DNA from 4 places in the Mesorhizobium sp. M0715 genome. Region 4 is predicted to be linked to each of the others. Evidence: predicted binding sites of a transcription regulator. Region 4 holds the regulator's gene; each other region holds the start of a gene.
The links. The regulator LexA, encoded in region 4, represses DNA repair genes until DNA is damaged. The targets are predictions, from matches to a motif close to TGTTCNNNNTGTGTTCNG.

Region 1 (4,101 bases), on a different contig from region 4:
GTCGCGCAGATTGGCCTGGGTGAGCATGCGGCACAGATGCCCCCAGCCCTTCCGGTCCTGGGGATAGGCGAGGATGTCCGGCGTGCCGTCGCCAAAAACCAGCCGGCAGCCGGGATGATAGGAGAGTTTTTCGACCTTGGCCTGCTGCCAGGCGCGCACCACGCCAGCCACCGTGTTGCGGTCGGCAAGCCCGATCGCCGAGAAGCCCAGGAGCTTGGCCGCGACCACCAGCTCCTCCGGCTTGGAGGCGCCGCGCAGAAAGGAGAAATTCGACTGGATGCCGAACTCGGCAAAGGGAATGACGGTCAGCGCGTTCATGCGAAGACACCATGCATGAACCAGCGCGGCGGCACCTGCGTGTTGCCGTAAAGACCTTGCCGGTAAAGCCAATAGCGGCGACCATCGGCGTCCTCGATACGGAAATAGTCGCGGGTTGACGTGATCGGATCGCTCGCTGCCTCGCGCCACCATTCGGCGGCGATGCGTTCCGGCCCTTCGGCGCGCGTGACCCGGTAGAGCGCGCGCCGCCAGCGGAAGTTCAGCGGTGGTCCTTCCGGCATTTCAGTGGCCGGCACATCGATGGGTTCGGGCGAGCGGAACAGCCGGATCGGCCGTTCCGGCGGAAAAATGGTTTGTGGTGCCTGCAGCCTGTCCGGCTTCTTCGGCGGCGTGGTCCGGCGCGGCGCTTCGGTGAAGGGGATCGTGGCGACGGCACGCTCCGGCAGATGGCTCTCGACCGCGACCGGTTGCAGAACCGCGCCCTCGCCGAGCCGGGCGCGGATGCGGTCGGCGAACAGCGCGATATCGGCACCGTCGTCGGTCGTTTCGCCAGTCAGATCGGCCTGCTGCATGTCGAAGGTGGCTGCCGCCAGCACCGAGAGCCGCACCAGATCGAAACCATAGCCGGCATCGATATCCTGTTCGAGCGCGGCGAGCCTTTCATGGAACAGTTTCTGGATCAGCATGGGTTCGCGCATCGGCCGCGAGGTGCCGATGGCGATGCGGCTGACGGCGCCGTCGACGCGAAAGAGCAGCAGCGCCAGCGTCCTGGCACCCTCGCCGCGGCGTTCGAGGTCGGTTTTCAAGGTCGCCGCCAGCATGCCCACCAGCCGTTCGATGTCCTCGGTCAAGGTGACGGGTTCGGCTAGGTGGCGTTCGACCGAAAGCGGCGCGACGGGAAGGCGCGGCGACACCGCCTCGTCGAGGCGGCCAAGCGCCTGGTCGAGGCGCAGGAGCAGCAAGGCGCCAAAGCGGCGGGCGAGCGGCGCGCGCGGTGCCGCCATGACGGCGCCCGCCGTGCGCAGGCCCACACTTTCCAGGCTGGTGCGGGTTGCGGGCTCGATGCGCAGTGCGGCCAGCGGCAGGGGTGCCAGCAGCGCTTCCTCCTCGCCTGACACAATGATGCGGTCACTGCAAAAGCGTGCCGCCGCCCAGGCCGCGCCCGGCGTCGCGGCAAGCCCGGCTCGGACATCGAAACCCTGATGGAAGAAGCGCGACAGGATCTCGTCCAGCATGGCGCGTTCGCCGCCGAACAGATGGGTGCAGCCGGTGACGTCGAGAAACAGACCGTCCGCCCCGTCCAGCGCCACCAGCGGGGTGTAGCGGTCGCACCAGTCGGCAAGGCCTTCGAGCAGGCGGCGGTCGGCTTCCGGATCGGCCTCGACGATGTCGATCGACGGATGCATGGCGCGCGCATCGGCAATGCCCATGTCGCGCTTCAGGTGCAGGGCCTCAGCCCGCTCGTCGAGGGCCGAGATGCGCTGCGCGTTGCGGTCTCGATGGCTGATCACGAGCGGCGGGTGAGATGGGTGATCCGACGGCCGGGAACGCCAGGACCGCCCCAGACGCTGGCGCAGGACCCTTTCCGCCGCCAGATAGGGAAACCACAGGGACAGGATTCTTTGGCCGGTTTCTTCCCCCACCTGCTCCTTCGTCGCCCGCTCTTTCGTCGCCCGCTCTTTCGTCGAATGCGCATTCATCGGGATTCCACTCCAGTGTGAATTGTCCAGGCAGGGCCGTGCGGCTCTTGCCGATGGTGAGGGTGAAGGCCGGGCGGCCGATCGAGCCGGCCAGCGGCCCGGCGATGGTGTCGCGCGGCACCGCCGGTGCCGACGTGACGATGAGGCGGACGGGTGCCGCCGTCGGTTCGGGCTCGGCCGCCTGCCGCAGCAGGAACACCGGGCGGCCGGCCGCTTGCGCCCTTGCATGCAGCCGGCGTGTCGCGGTCAGGTCAAGCCGCTGCGGATTGCCGCGAATTTCGAGGATGACCGCGGCGAGCGCCGTCATCCGGGCCGCCTCCTCGGCGACCCACAGCGCATCGACAAGTCTCGGTGCCTCGGAAAACAGCAATTGCTCCGGCTCGATGCCGAACGAGGCGTGAAGCCCCCTGGCATAGGGAAAGCCGGCCTCGCGAAAGATCTCCGATGTGCCGATCCACAGCACCGGCAGCCCCGGCGTTTGCTTGAGGATCAGGCTTGTGAGCGACAAAGCGAAGCCGGCGACGGCCCCGGCATCGCGGGTTTGCGTGCCATGGATTTCGCTCAGGGCGGCCTTCGGCAGGCCGCCGCTCAGGGCGGCGTCGAGGCGCTCGACGCCAATAGGCAGGAACGCATCCGGCAACGCCGCGGCAATGCCACGCCGGACGATTGTGAGATCGGTGTTGACGTCGGCATCAAAGGGCGCGGCGGCCGGCGCAGCCAAGCGCTCGGGCAGCGTTCCCTCGATTTTCGCGATCTGGCGGCGCAGGGCAAAAACAGTCTCCCGCGCCACGGCGGTCATCGCCATGACGGTCAGCTTCCACTCACATTGTTCCTGTTATGTTCCTTATAGATTCCAGAGCGCATCCCAAGAGTCAAGCAGACACATAGGGAATTTATTCCTCTCCGCGCGGATGGCGCAGGCGCATCGGCCCGTGTCATTTGCCGATTCCGGTGCGAAAGCCTATATGCCGGGATCAAAGGACAAAGCATGGCCCGCATCTACAAGACCCGCACCTGGCACGACGAACTCTCGCCCTCGATGGACGAAATGGAGTTCCTGGCGCTGGAGGCGTACGCGCATCTGCCGGAAGATTTCCGCAAGCTGACCGGCGAGATCGTCATCCAGATCGCCGAATTCCCGACCGACGAGATCATGGACGATCTGTCGCTGGAAACGCCGTTCGACCTGCTCGGCCTGTTCGAGGGGCGAGGCATCGCCGAGCGCTGGAACCCGCAGACCGGCGAAGGCCCGAACCGCATCACGCTCTACCGCCGCGCCATCCTCGATTACTGGTCCGAAAACGAAGAGACGCTGGGCGACATCGTCACCCACGTGCTGATCCACGAGATCGGCCACCATTTCGGGCTGTCGGACGATGATATGGAGAAGATCGAAGAGGCGGCGGAGTAACTGCTTCCTGCGTCACGTGAATTGTCCATTCCTATCCAGTCGGTCCAGAACTCAGCGGCGGCAAGGGTTCTTGGGATCTCGCTTCGGATAGGTTGGTCATCCCGCTGATGAAAAGATGCAGCGCCTTGCGCACGGCGAGCGATGGCGGCTCGGACGGATGCCACTCCGGAAAATGACCATCAACCACCATTCGTGCCAACCCATAGACAAAGGCACGAGCGGCAAGAACCAGATGATCGAAGTCCGTGTTCGCAGCCAGCCGACCCTGGTGTTGCGCCTGGGTCAGCAGGTCGATCATCTTCCGGCGAATGGCCTCATTCTGACCGCGAAGACTGTCCGACGCGTCGAAATCAATCAGCGTTCGGGAACTGATGATCTGGAAATGCGTGGGATTGGCGATCGCCCATTCCAGATAGCCTTGTCCGATTGCTTCGAAGGCCACGATGGGATCCGCGCTGTCGACTTCTGAAAGTGCATTGGCAACAGCCTCTGTCAGCCGGTTCATGGCCTGTTCGGCGACCGCGGTCAGCAGCGCTGCTTTCGACTGAAAATGCCGGAAGGGAGCGCCGGGGGAAACGCCGGCCCGCTTTGCGGCTTCGCGCACGCTCACATTGTCGGGGCCGCCTTCCTCGACAAGTTGAATTGCAGCATCGATCAACGTGTCCCGCAAATTGCCATGGTGGTAGCCGGTGCGGTGAGGTGTCTTGGCTT
Region 2 (4,101 bases), on a different contig from region 4:
GCGCGCTGATGCGGGAACAGGCCTTCTTCCCAGCCGGGCAGGAAGACGGTCTCGAATTCGAGGCCCTTGGCCGAATGCAGCGTCATGATCGAGACGGCGTCGAGCCCGGCGTTCTGCTCGGCGTCCATGACGAGTGCGACGTGCTCGAGGAAGGAGCGCAGCGACTCATACTCCTCCATCGAGCGGATCAGTTCCTTCAGATTCTCCAGCCGGCCAGGCGCTTCGACCGAGCGGTCGTTCTTCCACATGTCGGTGTAGCCGCTCTCTTCGAGAATGGTCTCGGCGAGTTCGGTGTGCGGCGTGGTTTCCAGCGCCTTCTGCCAGCGTTCGAAATTGGCCGCGACTTCGCGCAAGGCGGCGCGGGGCTTCGGCTTCAACTCGTCGCTTTCGGCGAGCTTGGCGGCGGCTTCCAGCATCGGGATGCGCAGCGCGCGCGCCGTGTCGTGGATCTGGCGGATGGTGGCTTCACCAAGGCCGCGCTTGGGCACATTGACGATGCGCTCGAAAGCGAGGTCGTCGGCGCCTTGCGCCACCACGCGGAAGAAGGCCAGCGCATCGCGGATCTCCATGCGCTCGTAGAAACGCGGGCCGCCGATGACGCGGTAGTTGAGGCCGAGTGTGACGAAACGATCCTCGAACTCGCGCATCTGGAACGAGGCGCGGACCAGGATCGCCATGTCGTTGAGATTGTGCTTTTGCCGCTGGTAGGTCTCGATGGTCTCGCCCACGGCGCGCGCTTCCTCCTCGGAATCCCAGGCGGCGTGGACATGCACCTTGCCGTCTTCGGGATCGTTGCGGTCCGTGAACAGCGTCTTGCCGAAGCGGCCCTCATTGTGGGCGATGAGGTGGGAGGCCGCGCCAAGGATATGCGCGGTGGAGCGGTAATTGCGCTCCAGCCGAATGATGGTGGCGCCGGGGAAATCCTTGTCGAAGCGCAGGATGTTGTCGATCTCGGCGCCGCGCCAGCCATAGATGGATTGGTCGTCGTCGCCGACGCAGCAGATGTTGACTTTGTTTTCGCTCGCGGCCGCGCGCTCGCTTCGCTCGCTGGCCTCCGCGGGGGCGGCCTGGCCGGCCGACGCCCGGTCGGGCTTGCGGCCTTCGGCCGATCGCAGGTCCGTCGATGTCGACGCGCGCCCGGCACCGGGCCGCTGCGCCAGGAGCCGCAGCCACATGTACTGGGCGGTGTTGGTGTCCTGGTACTCGTCGACGAGGATGTATTTGAAGCGCTTGTGGTACTCCTTCAGCACGTCCGGATTGGCGCGGAAGATGCGGATCGGGTGGCACAGAAGGTCGCCGAAATCGCAGGCGTTCAGCGTCTTCAGCCGCTCCTGATAGGCCTTGTAGAGTTCGCGACCCTTGCCGTTGGCGAAGGCGCGGGCGTCGCCCTCGGCGATGTCGGCGGGACCTTGCCCCTTGTTCTTCCAGCCGTCGATCATCTGGGCGAACTGCTTGGCCGGCCAGCGCTTGTCGTCCAGACCTTCGGCCTGGATCAGCTGCTTGATCAGCCGTACGACGTCGTCGGTGTCGAGGATGGTGAAGTCGGAGCGCAAACCGGCGAGTTCGGCATGGCGGCGAAGCAGCTTCACGCCAATCGAGTGGAAGGTGCCGAGCCATGGCATACCCTCGACATCGCCTTCGCCGATCAGCACGCCGATGCGGATCTTCATCTCGCGCGCGGCCTTGTTGGTGAAGGTTACCGCGAGGATCTGCGACGGGAACGCCTTGCCGGTGGCGAGGATGTGGGCGATGCGGGTGGTGAGCACGCGGGTCTTGCCGGTGCCGGCGCCGGCTAGCACCAGAACCGGGCCTTCGGTGGTTTCCACCGCCAGCCGCTGCTCGGGGTTCAGCCCCTTCAGATAGTCGCGCGCGTTGTTATGGCCGCTGCGGGCAGCCATGGCGCGCGCGGCGATGCCCGACGGGGCCGTGGGCCGCGCATTGGGTTCGTCGAAAAAGGGCATGTCTTCGGAAAAGCCGGACATCGCCCCGAATGTAGTGATTCGGTGGGGAAAGACCAGAACTGTCTACGTTTTGTTCCGCTAAAGTGCCCGATTGCTGCCCCGCGCTCCCACTGCGGTCGATGTTATCCCAATTGCGATGGACCATTGCGGCTTGCGCTTGAGGCCCGTGCTTGACAGGCGGGACCGTCAGGAGAAAGTTGTGCTTCGGGCAGCGACGCAATGCCGGGTTGCCATGGCCGCGCCGCGAAGCGCAACAGTCGAAGGAGTATCATCTTGGCTGTCACCATCACCTCCCTCATTCTTTTCCTCATCGGCCTGGCACTCGGCGGCGGCGGCATCCGCCTGGCGATGCTGGGCGGCAGCTGGTACTATGTCATTGCCGGCCTTGCCTTCCTGATCGCCGCCTGGCTGCTCTACCGGCGCAGGTCCACCGCACTGTGGCTCTACGCGGTGATCGTGCTCGGCACGCTGGCCTGGGCGGTCTGGGAAACCGGCTTCGATTGGTGGGAACTCGGGCCGCGCGGCGGCATCATCGTGCTTCTCGCCTTGTGGCTGCTGACGCCGTGGGCGAGGCGGGGTCTTGCCGGCCCTGACGGGCGCGCACCGCTGATCCTTGCCGTGCTGGCCTCGCTGGCCGTCGCCGGTTATTCGATGACATCGGACCCGAAGGACATTGCCGGTGAACTCGGCACCGACAAGGTGGTCGCCAACGCCAATCTCGGCAATGATGTGCCGGCCGGCGAGTGGCACTATTACGGCCGCACGCAGTTCGGCCAGCGCTATTCGCCGCTCGACCAGATCACGCCTGACAATGTCGCCAAGCTGCAGCCGGCGTGGACCTACCAGACCGGCGACGTGAAGGGTCCGGACGATGTCGGCGAGACCACCTATCAGGTGACGCCGCTGAAGATCGGCGACACGCTCTACATCTGCACGCCGCACAATTTCGCCATCGCCATCGATGCCGCGAGCGGCAAGGAGAAATGGCGCTTCGATCCCAAGGTCAAGCTCGACAAGGACCGCCAGCACCAGACCTGCCGCGGCGTGGCCTATTATGCCGATGCCGCCGGCGCCGCCGGGCAGCCCTGTGCGACCCGCGTCTACCTGCCGACCTCGGACGCGCGGCTGATCGCGCTCGACGCCGCCAACGGGCAGGTCTGCCCGGCTTTCGCCGAGGGCGGCACGCTGAACCTTCTGACCAACATGCCCTATCCGAAGTCGGGCTATTACTACTCGACCTCGGCCCCGCTGATATCAGGCGGCAAGATCATTGTCGGCGGCGCGGTCAACGACAATTATTCGACGCAGGAGCCGTCCGGTGTCATCCGCGCCTACGACGCTGCCACCGGCGCGCTGGTGTGGAACTGGGATTCCGGCAATCCGGACCAGACGACGCCGCTGCCGGCCGGCCAGACCTATACCGCCAACTCGCCCAACATGTGGTCGACGCCGAGCGCCGACGAGAAGCTCGGCCTGCTCTACGTGCCGCTCGGCAACCAGACGCCGGACCAGCTCGGCGCCGGGCGCAGTGCCAATGTCGAGAAGTTCTCGTCGTCGATCACCGCGCTCGACCTCAACACCGGTCAGGTGCGATGGGTGCGGCAGACCGTGCACCACGATCTCTGGGACATGGACGTACCGGCACAGCCGAGCCTGATCGACATCACCAAACCCGACGGCACGGTGGTGCCGGCGCTGGTCGGACCGACCAAGCAGGGCGACCTCTATGTGCTCGACCGCCGCACCGGCGAGCCGGTCATTGCGGTCAACGAAGTGCCGGCGCCGGGCGGCGCGATCGAAGGCGACCACACATCGCCGACGCAGCCGGTCTCCGATCTCACCTTCATGCCGAAGCTGCTCACCGGCGCCGACATGTGGGGCCTAACCATGTTCGACCAGTTGGCCTGCCGGATCGAATTCCAGGGCCTGCGCTATGAGGGTCGCTATACGCCGCCTTCCGTCCAGGGGTCGCTGATCTACCCCGGCAACTTCGGCACCTTCAACTGGGGCGGCGTCGCCGTCGATCCGGTCCGGCAGGTGCTGTTCGGCATGCCGACCTACCTGGCGTTCAAATCGCAGTTGATCCCGCGCGATCAGGTGCCGCCGCCGGACGAAGGGCGCGGCAGCGAGCAGGGGCTGA
Region 3 (4,101 bases), on a different contig from region 4:
CAGTGGAAAGAGGTCATCGACACCAACCTGTCCGGCGTCTTCAACATGACGCATCCGCTGTGGAGCGGCATGCGCGACCGGAAGTTCGGCCGCGTCATCACCATCTCGTCGATCAACGGCCAGAAAGGCCAGGCCGGCCAGGTCAACTATTCCGCCGCGAAGGCTGGCGACATCGGTTTCAGCAAAGCCCTCGCTCAAGAGGGAGCTCGCGCGGGCATCACCGTCAACGTCATCTGCCCTGGCTACATCGCCACCGAGATGGTGAAGGCGATCGACGAGAGGGTGCTCAACGACCGCATCATCCCGCAAATCCCCGTCGGCCGCCTCGGCGAACCGGAAGAGATCGCGCGCTGCGTCGTCTTCCTCGCATCCGAAGATGCCGGCTTCATCACCGGCTCGACCATCACGGCCAACGGTGGCCAATACTTCGCCTGATGACGTGGCGATGTAGGAGATCGACGGGCCGGCACACCGGCCCGTTTCCGGCACGGTCCCTTTGACGTGCTCGCGACCGTAGCTGACCCAATTCGGCACGCGAAGGTTAACAGCCGGCAGCCGCCCTGTGCAAAAGCTCCCTGGCAACCTGTGGATTCTCGGTGGATAAACTGTTCACAACACAAGATATTGGGCTGAACAAATCGGGAAAATTACGCCATCGCCGATTCGTCGCCGATTCGTTCCGGCTATGAGCTGAACGTTAACGACGACAGCCGGAATCGCCTGCCCAACTGCTTAACGCAGGTTAAGAAAGATCAACAATGTTGATCGAGGCGCGCCAAGCCACCGTGATTGGTTCCAGGCAAAGGTTAACGGCAACGCCCTCTTAGCATGAAACGGGCCAGTTCAGCGATTCAGCATGTGGTGCGACTCGCGGTCGCGAAATCCACATGTAGCCGTGAACAAAAGCTGAATCTGCAGGAGTCACTGATTCGTCGCCGATTCGTTCCAGACTCGTTCTATCCGTTAATCCGCAGCCGGTTGAAAGCTTGACAAAACCACCTTCTGGCCGCCGGCGGAACATTCCGCTTTCGCTTCGCGCCCGAAATCCCTATGTGTCGCCTGTCATACGCGCCATTTGAGGCACGCTCCCGACAACCAGAGGCCAAGAAGCCTTATTTCCAGGTCCCAGAAGCCTTATTCTAGGTTGATGAACATCCAGCCCAAACACACCGAGCCGCTGATCCTGTCGGGCCGCGACGTGACCGCCGTGCTCGGGCCGACCAACACCGGCAAGACCCATCTCGCAATCGAGCGCATGGTGGCGCATGAGAGTGGTATCATCGGCCTGCCGCTCAGGCTGCTGGCGCGCGAGGTCTACGCCCGTGTCTGCGAAAAGGTCAGCGCCCACAAAGTGGCGCTGATCACCGGCGAGGAAAAGATCCAGCCGCCGGGCGCCAGATATTCGGTCTGCACTGTCGAGGCCATGCCGCGCGAGACCGACGCCGCCTTCGTCGCCATCGACGAAGTGCAGCTCGCCGGCGACCTCGAGCGTGGCCACATCTTCACCGACCGCATCCTGCATCTGCGCGGCCGCCAGGAAACGCTGCTGCTCGGTGCAGCCACCATGCATGGCATTCTGCAGCGCCTGCTGAGGGGTGTCTCGGTGGTGACGCGGCCGAGGCTGTCGCATCTTGCCTATGCCGGCTCCAAGAAGCTGACCCGCCTGCCGCGGCGCACGGCGATCGTCGCCTTCTCGGCCGACGAGGTCTACGCCATCGCCGAGCTGATCCGCCGCCAGCAGGGCGGTGCCGCCGTTGTGCTCGGCGCGCTCTCGCCGCGCACCCGCAACGCCCAGGTGGCGCTGTTCCAGTCCGGCGATGTCGATTATCTCATCGCCACCGATGCCATCGGCATGGGTCTCAACCTCGATCTCGACCACGTCGCCTTCGCCCAGAACCGCAAGTTCGACGGCTTCCAGTATCGCAACCTGACCGCGGCCGAGCTCGGCCAGATCGCCGGCCGCGCCGGCCGGCATCTGCGTGACGGTACGTTCGGTGTCACCGGCCAGGTCGACCCGCTGGACGAAGAGCTGATCAAGAAGATCGAAGGCCACGATTTCGATCCGGTGAAGGTGCTGCAGTGGCGCACCGCGCATTTCGACTTTGCCAGCCTCGACGCGCTGAAGCGCTCGATCGAGACCAACGCCCCCGTCGAGGGACTGACGCGGGCATTGCCTGCCGTCGATGCACAGGCGCTCGAGCATCTATCGCGCGACGAGGACATTCGCGCACTCACCACCAATGCCAAGCGCGTGGCGCTGCTGTGGGAAGCCTGCGCGCTGCCCGACTACCGCAGGATCGCGCCGGCGCAGCATGCCGACCTCATCGCTTCCATTTACACGGACCTCGCACGCTACGGCCATGTCGACGAGAATTACATGGCCGAGCAGGTGCGCCGCGCCGATACCACCGAGGGCGATATCGACACGCTGTCGCATCGCATTGCCCAGATCCGCACCTGGACATTCGTGTCGAACCGGCCCGGCTGGCTGGCCGATCAGGCACACTGGCAGGAAAAGACGCGCGAAATCGAAGACAGATTGTCGGATGCGCTGCATGAGCGGTTGACGAAACGCTTCGTAGACCGCAGGACTTCCGTCCTCATGCGGCGCCTTAGAGAAAATACCATGCCCGAAGCCGAAATTAGTCCTACCGGAACCGTCCTTGTCGAAGGCCACCATGTCGGCGAGTTGCAAGGGTTCCGCTTCACCGCCGACCAGACCGCCGGCGGCGAAGACGCCAAGGCGGTGCGCACCGCCGCCCAGAAGGCGCTGGCCGCCGAGTTCGAAGCGCGCGCCGAACGCTTCGGCGCCTCGGCCAATGGCGACATCGCGCTTGGCTCGGATGGTACGCTGCGCTGGATCGGCGCGCCGATCGGCACGCTGGTATCAGGCGAAGACGCGCTGAAGCCGCGCCTGGTGCTGCTGGCCGACGAACAGCTGACCGGCCCGGCGCGCGACAAGGTCGCCGCGCGTGCAGAGCGATTCGTCAATTTCCAGATCGAGTCGCTGCTGAAGCCGCTGGTCGACCTCAGGAACGCCGACCAGATTTCTGGCATCGGCCGCGGCATCGCCTTCCAGCTGGTCGAGAATTTCGGCCTCATCAACCGCCGCGACATCGCCGAGGAGATGAAGTCGCTCGACCAGGAAGGCCGCGCCGCCCTTCGCCGGCTTGGCGTGCGCTTCGGCGCCTACCATGTCTTCGTGCCGGCGCTGATCAAGCCGGCGCCTGCCGGGCTGGTGACATTGCTGTGGGCGCTGAAGAACGACGGCAAGGACAAGCCGGGCTTTGGCGACGTGGTCCATGCGCTCGCCTCGGGTCGCACCTCGGTGGTGATCGACCCTGCTTTCGACAAGACGTTCTACAAGCTTGCCGGCTACCGCAATCTCGGCCGTCGCGCCGTGCGCATCGACATACTGGAACGGCTGGCGGATCTGATCCGTCCGGCGACCAACTGGAAGCCCGGCCTCGGTCAGCGCCCGGACGGCGCCTATGACGGCCAGTCCTTCATGGTGACGCCGCCGATGATGTCGATCCTCGGCGCCACCGCCGACGACATGGAAGAAATCCTCAAGGGTCTCGGCTATCGTGCCGAGCCGAAGCCGGCCGTCGAGGTCAAGGCGCGGCTCGAAGCACAGGACAATGCCGCGCGCGAAGCGGCGGTGGCGAAGCTTGCGACGGAAGAGGCTGCACGAGCCGAGCAGGCCAAAGCGGCCGAAGCCGCGGCAACGGATGCCGCAGCAGAGGCAGCAATCGAAGGGTCGGAGCCGGCATCGGACGCAGTGGCCGTTTCGGAAACGGCGGCCGAAATTCCCGCCGAAATCACCCCCGACGCCGCGGCTGAACCTGCTGCGCCTGCCGTGGAAGAACAGGCGGACGCTCCTGTCGAAACCGTGCAAGACGAAGCGCCTGTAGCCGAGGCTGCGCCCGACGTCGCCGAACCGGCGCCGGTTGAACCGCAGGCAGAGACTGAGACTGCCGAGATCGAAGTTGCAGCGGCAGAAGAAGCCGCAACGGCCGAGCTGGTGTCAAATGCCGCGCCCGCAACGGACGCCGCGCCGGACGAACCTGCAGCGGTGATTGAAGCTGCCGCCGGCGAACC
Region 4 (4,101 bases):
GCCCTTTGCCTTCGAACGGGGTTATGTTGCCGGCACCGGCATCCGCCGCTTTTTGTGCGGCACTCAGCCGATCCTGTCGATGCGGGCGCTCAGAGGCGCGCTTGCCATCTGGAATGACGTCGACATGGCGGCATTGCGAAAGAAGAGTGTCGCGTTGACAGAACTGTTCATCCAGCTCGTCGAAGCCAGGTGCGGCGCCTACGGTCTCACGCTGGAGACCACCCGCGACGCGACCAGGCGCGGCAGCCAGGTGTCGTTCCTTCACGATCACGGCTATCAAATCATGCGGGCGCTGATCGAGCGCGGCGTCATCGGTGATTTTCGTGCGCCATCGACCATCCGTTTCGGCTTCACGCCGCTCTATGTCGGCTACAAGGATGTGTGGCTGGCGGTTGAGGTGCTGGAGGATATTCTGCGCACGGGCGCATGGAAGGACCGCCGTTTCGCGGTCAAGGAAGCCGTTACCTGACGCAACGATCCCCGCGATCCACCGCCGCCGCCCTCACTGCCTTGGCAGATGACGGAGGGCTGAATTTCCAGCCACAAATGCCAACAGACGTTGGCGTTTTGGCTCCGTTTCGTTCACGGCAAACGAACGTCCCGAAGATTGATATCGTCCTTTGTGGAGGTCGATAGACTAATAATGCCAAGCCTTGGGTCGAGGATGAGCCACAGGTCATTAACCATAATAATTTCAATGTGAGCAGGCGCATCGCCGTGCCTAGCGCCTGTTGATCGCGACCCGCTGGCAAGCGCCAAATAATTTCAGCAGCCTTAACAAATTCATTAAACTTTAAACGGTTGCAGAACACAACTGGAACAGATAGGGTTTGTTCTGGGTTTGTTTTTCGATTCTGGTTTCAGGTAACCTGGGGGCCGCCATGCTGACGCGCAAGCAACATGAACTGCTGATGTTCATCCATGAACGCCTGAAGGAGAGCGGCATTCCGCCATCCTTCGACGAGATGAAGGAGGCGCTTGACCTTGCCTCCAAATCCGGGATTCATCGGCTGATCACCGCACTTGAGGAGCGCGGCTTTATTCGCCGGTTGCCCAACCGGGCACGCGCGCTGGAAGTGCTGCGATTGCCGGACTCGATCGCGCCCGGTCTCAACGCGGCAAAGAAGTTTTCGCCAAGCGTCATCCAGGGCAGTCTCGGTCAGGGTGGCGCCCTTGGCCGGCAGATCAAGCCGGCGCCTTCGCGGATGCCCTCGCCCGGCAATGATGACGATGCGGTCTCCGCCGTGTCGATCCCGGTCATGGGCCGTATCGCTGCCGGTGTGCCGATCGATGCCATCCAGCATCAGACGCATTCGATCTCGGTGCCGCCGGACATGATCATGGGCGGCGCCCACTATGCGCTGGAGGTCAAGGGAGACTCGATGATCGAGGCCGGTATCTTCGACGGCGACACCGTCATCATCCGCAATGCCGACACGGCGAGCCCCGGCGAGATCATCGTGGCGCTGGTCGATGAAGAGGAAGCGACGCTGAAGCGGTTCCGCCGCAAGGGCGCTTCGATTGCTCTCGAAGCCGCCAATCCGGCCTATGAAACCCGTATTTTCGGCCCGGACAGGGTCAAGGTGCAAGGCAAGCTCGTCGGCCTGATCCGCCGCTACTGAGGCGGCTGTGGGTTGGCCGCTGGCTTCTCCGGTTTCTTGAAGGGTGCCAGCCCCCTTGCCTCACGAGAGTATTTGCGTTGCGTGTGCCAGGGCCGATATGGGCTGTCCACCGCGAAGCTGATCGTCGCCGGCGTGGTCGCCGATTGGCGATCGAAGAAGACCGCGGCACTGCCTTTGCGAGCCAGTTGCCGCTTGGTGATGACGAGAACCAGCGGATTGTGACAGGCGTCATACGCGGTGGCGTCATTGATGACGATCAGCTCGGCGAAGCCGCAGGCTTTCCAGGCGTCCTTGCGGTCCTCGACATAGGCAATGATCGCACCGGACATGTGCCTGGCCACGCAAACGCCTGAGGAGCAATAGAACGGCGATCCCAGCGGCAGATCAACGGCATCCGCGACATCGAATTGCCCATCGCTGTTGTCGAACACCTCCGGCACGACGATGGTTTCTGATGTCAGGGCGCGTTTCCAGTTGTCGACGGTGAATTCGTTCGGCCGTTCCCGGCTGACGGCAAGCTCGCCGCCACCGATCGGCAACGCCACCAGCCGGGCGTCTTCCGAGATTAGCACATCCGGCGTGCGCGTATCCGAGACGGTCAGCAAGCCTGCCAGCGCGAATGGCAGAGCAGCGAGCCGCAGCCAAGTTGTCGCCATTGTCGCGATGACCAGGGCAATTGCCACCAACAGGACCGACTGCTGCGAAATCAGCCCGACCCCATCGACAGGCGAACGCTCGGAGATCCAGCCTGATATGGCGATCATCATCGTCAGGCCCTTACCCATCAGGTAGAGAGCCGGCCAATCCAATCCGAAAGGCATCAACAGCGCGCTGGCGACGGCCAGGAACATGACGACGGTGACGATCGGCATTACCGCGAGATTGGCAAACAGGCTGAGCGGCGAGACACGCTGAAAATGCCAGATGGCAAACAGCGTCGTCGCGCTTCCCGCGATGATCGAGGTCATGGCAAGGCCGGTTGCCGCCAGCAGGAATTTTCGCGTCAGGAAACCGGGCACGGATCGCTTTGGCGGCGGCGGTCTTGCTTTTCCCGCGCGGTGATCCGCCCAGCCGGCATAGGCGCCGACCAGAGCCGCGGTCGCGGCGAACGACATCTGAAAACTCGGGCCGACCACCTCATGCGGCGACACCACGATGACGGCGATCGCCGAGATCGCCAGATTGCGCATGGTGAGTGCTGCTCGATCGAACAGCACGGCAATCAGCATCACCGCCAGCATGATGAAGCTGCGCTCGGCGGCAACGACGACTCCCGAGATGATGAGATAGGCCGCGATCGAGAACAGTGCGGCGGCGGCGGCATACTTCTTGACCGGGCGACGCGCGGAAAAGTCGGGAAACAAGGCGAAGGCGCCGCGCAGCAAACCCATGATGGTGCCTGCGACCAGAGCCATGTGCAGTCCCGAAATGGAGATGATGTGGTAGATGCCGGTACGTCGCATCGCCTCATTGATGTCATCGGGAATGCCGGCGCGCACGCCGACGATCAGCGCCGCGGCGATCTCGCCTTCGGCGCCGCCGACGCTCGCCCTGATATGGTCGGCGATGCCTTCACGGGCATTTTCCACGCTAGAGGAAATTCGGGCCGGCAGCGGCATGTCGCCGTCATCGTTGACGACAAGCTTTGGATTGCCGAGAAAGAACCCGCTGCCACCGATGCCGGCAAAGTAGCTGTCGAAGGAGAAGTCATAGCTGTCCGGCCGCACCGGCCCGGTCGGCGGCAAGAGCTTGGCATATCCGGTGATGAGGGAGCCGGCGGTCACGTCAGCCGGGATCTTGCGTGCCGAAAGCCGCACCCGTTCCGGCGCATAGCGCAGTTTCGGTCTTGCGGTCGATGTCACGTCGATGGTCAGCCGGATACGGCCGGTTTCCATCCGGTCGAGCGAGACGACGCGGCCGGTGACTTGCGTCGAAATTTCCGAGCCCAACATTTGTGTGCCCGCACGCCACGTCTCGACCTTGGCAGCAAGCAGTCCTAGGGCGCACAAAAGTGCCGCCATGAAACACAGATGGGTCTTCGGCCATGAACGCGAGACCAGCGCACAGATCCCCGTCAGAATGACAACCGCGACAGGTCTCGCAAAGTCAGGCTCCGCCGCCAGCGAAAAATAGCCGATCGCTCCGATCGCCAGGCAGACCGGCACCAGCAGGAAGGCCACGCCCCGGTCGAGTTCCAGGCTCGCCGCCGTGTTCACGCTGTGGCGCAGGCGAGGCAGTGATGTCAGGCTGATTTGCCGGCGCACGCGAACGATCCTGCCGGTTTCGGCAACAGGAACAGAGGCGGCGACATCCGCTTGTAACGGCGCTTGGCCGGGATCCGGCAGGAGGGGCGACGGCAATGGCAGAGGCGCAAAGAGGGACCGTTCGCTGACGCCGATGGCAGCGTCCTCGCCCTGATCCGAGCCCCAGCCTCGTCCAGCCATCGGGTCTGCCCCTTGCGCCCTCGACACCCTATGCT

Region 1: the regulator LexA is predicted to act here: its motif matches at 2,807-2,824, upstream of NKI21_RS28045 (ImuA family protein).
Region 2: the regulator LexA is predicted to act here: its motif matches at 2,022-2,039, upstream of NKI21_RS19400 (ATP-dependent helicase).
Region 3: the regulator LexA is predicted to act here: its motif matches at 942-959, upstream of NKI21_RS05820 (helicase-related protein).

What each region holds. Positions count from the first base shown of each region.
Region 1 covers NZ_JAMYPL010000031.1:42,673-46,773, forward strand. The annotation lists gene NKI21_RS28035 (error-prone DNA polymerase) at 1-318, opposite strand, end outside; gene NKI21_RS28040 (DUF6504 family protein) at 315-1,790, opposite strand; gene NKI21_RS28045 (ImuA family protein) at 1,732-2,784, opposite strand; gene NKI21_RS28050 (metallopeptidase family protein) at 2,968-3,390, shown strand; gene NKI21_RS28055 (TetR/AcrR family transcriptional regulator) at 3,422-4,101, opposite strand, start outside.
Region 2 covers NZ_JAMYPL010000016.1:59,504-63,604, reverse strand. The annotation lists gene NKI21_RS19400 (ATP-dependent helicase) at 1-1,982, opposite strand, end outside; gene NKI21_RS19395 (glucose/quinate/shikimate family membrane-bound PQQ-dependent dehydrogenase) at 2,235-4,101, shown strand, end outside.
Region 3 covers NZ_JAMYPL010000003.1:385,411-389,511, reverse strand. The annotation lists gene phbB (acetoacetyl-CoA reductase) at 1-435, shown strand, start outside; gene NKI21_RS05820 (helicase-related protein) at 1,148-4,101, shown strand, end outside.
Region 4 covers NZ_JAMYPL010000008.1:165,446-169,546, reverse strand. The annotation lists gene kynU (kynureninase) at 1-469, shown strand, start outside; gene lexA (transcriptional repressor LexA) at 882-1,622, shown strand; gene NKI21_RS12770 (ComEC/Rec2 family competence protein) at 1,616-4,066, opposite strand.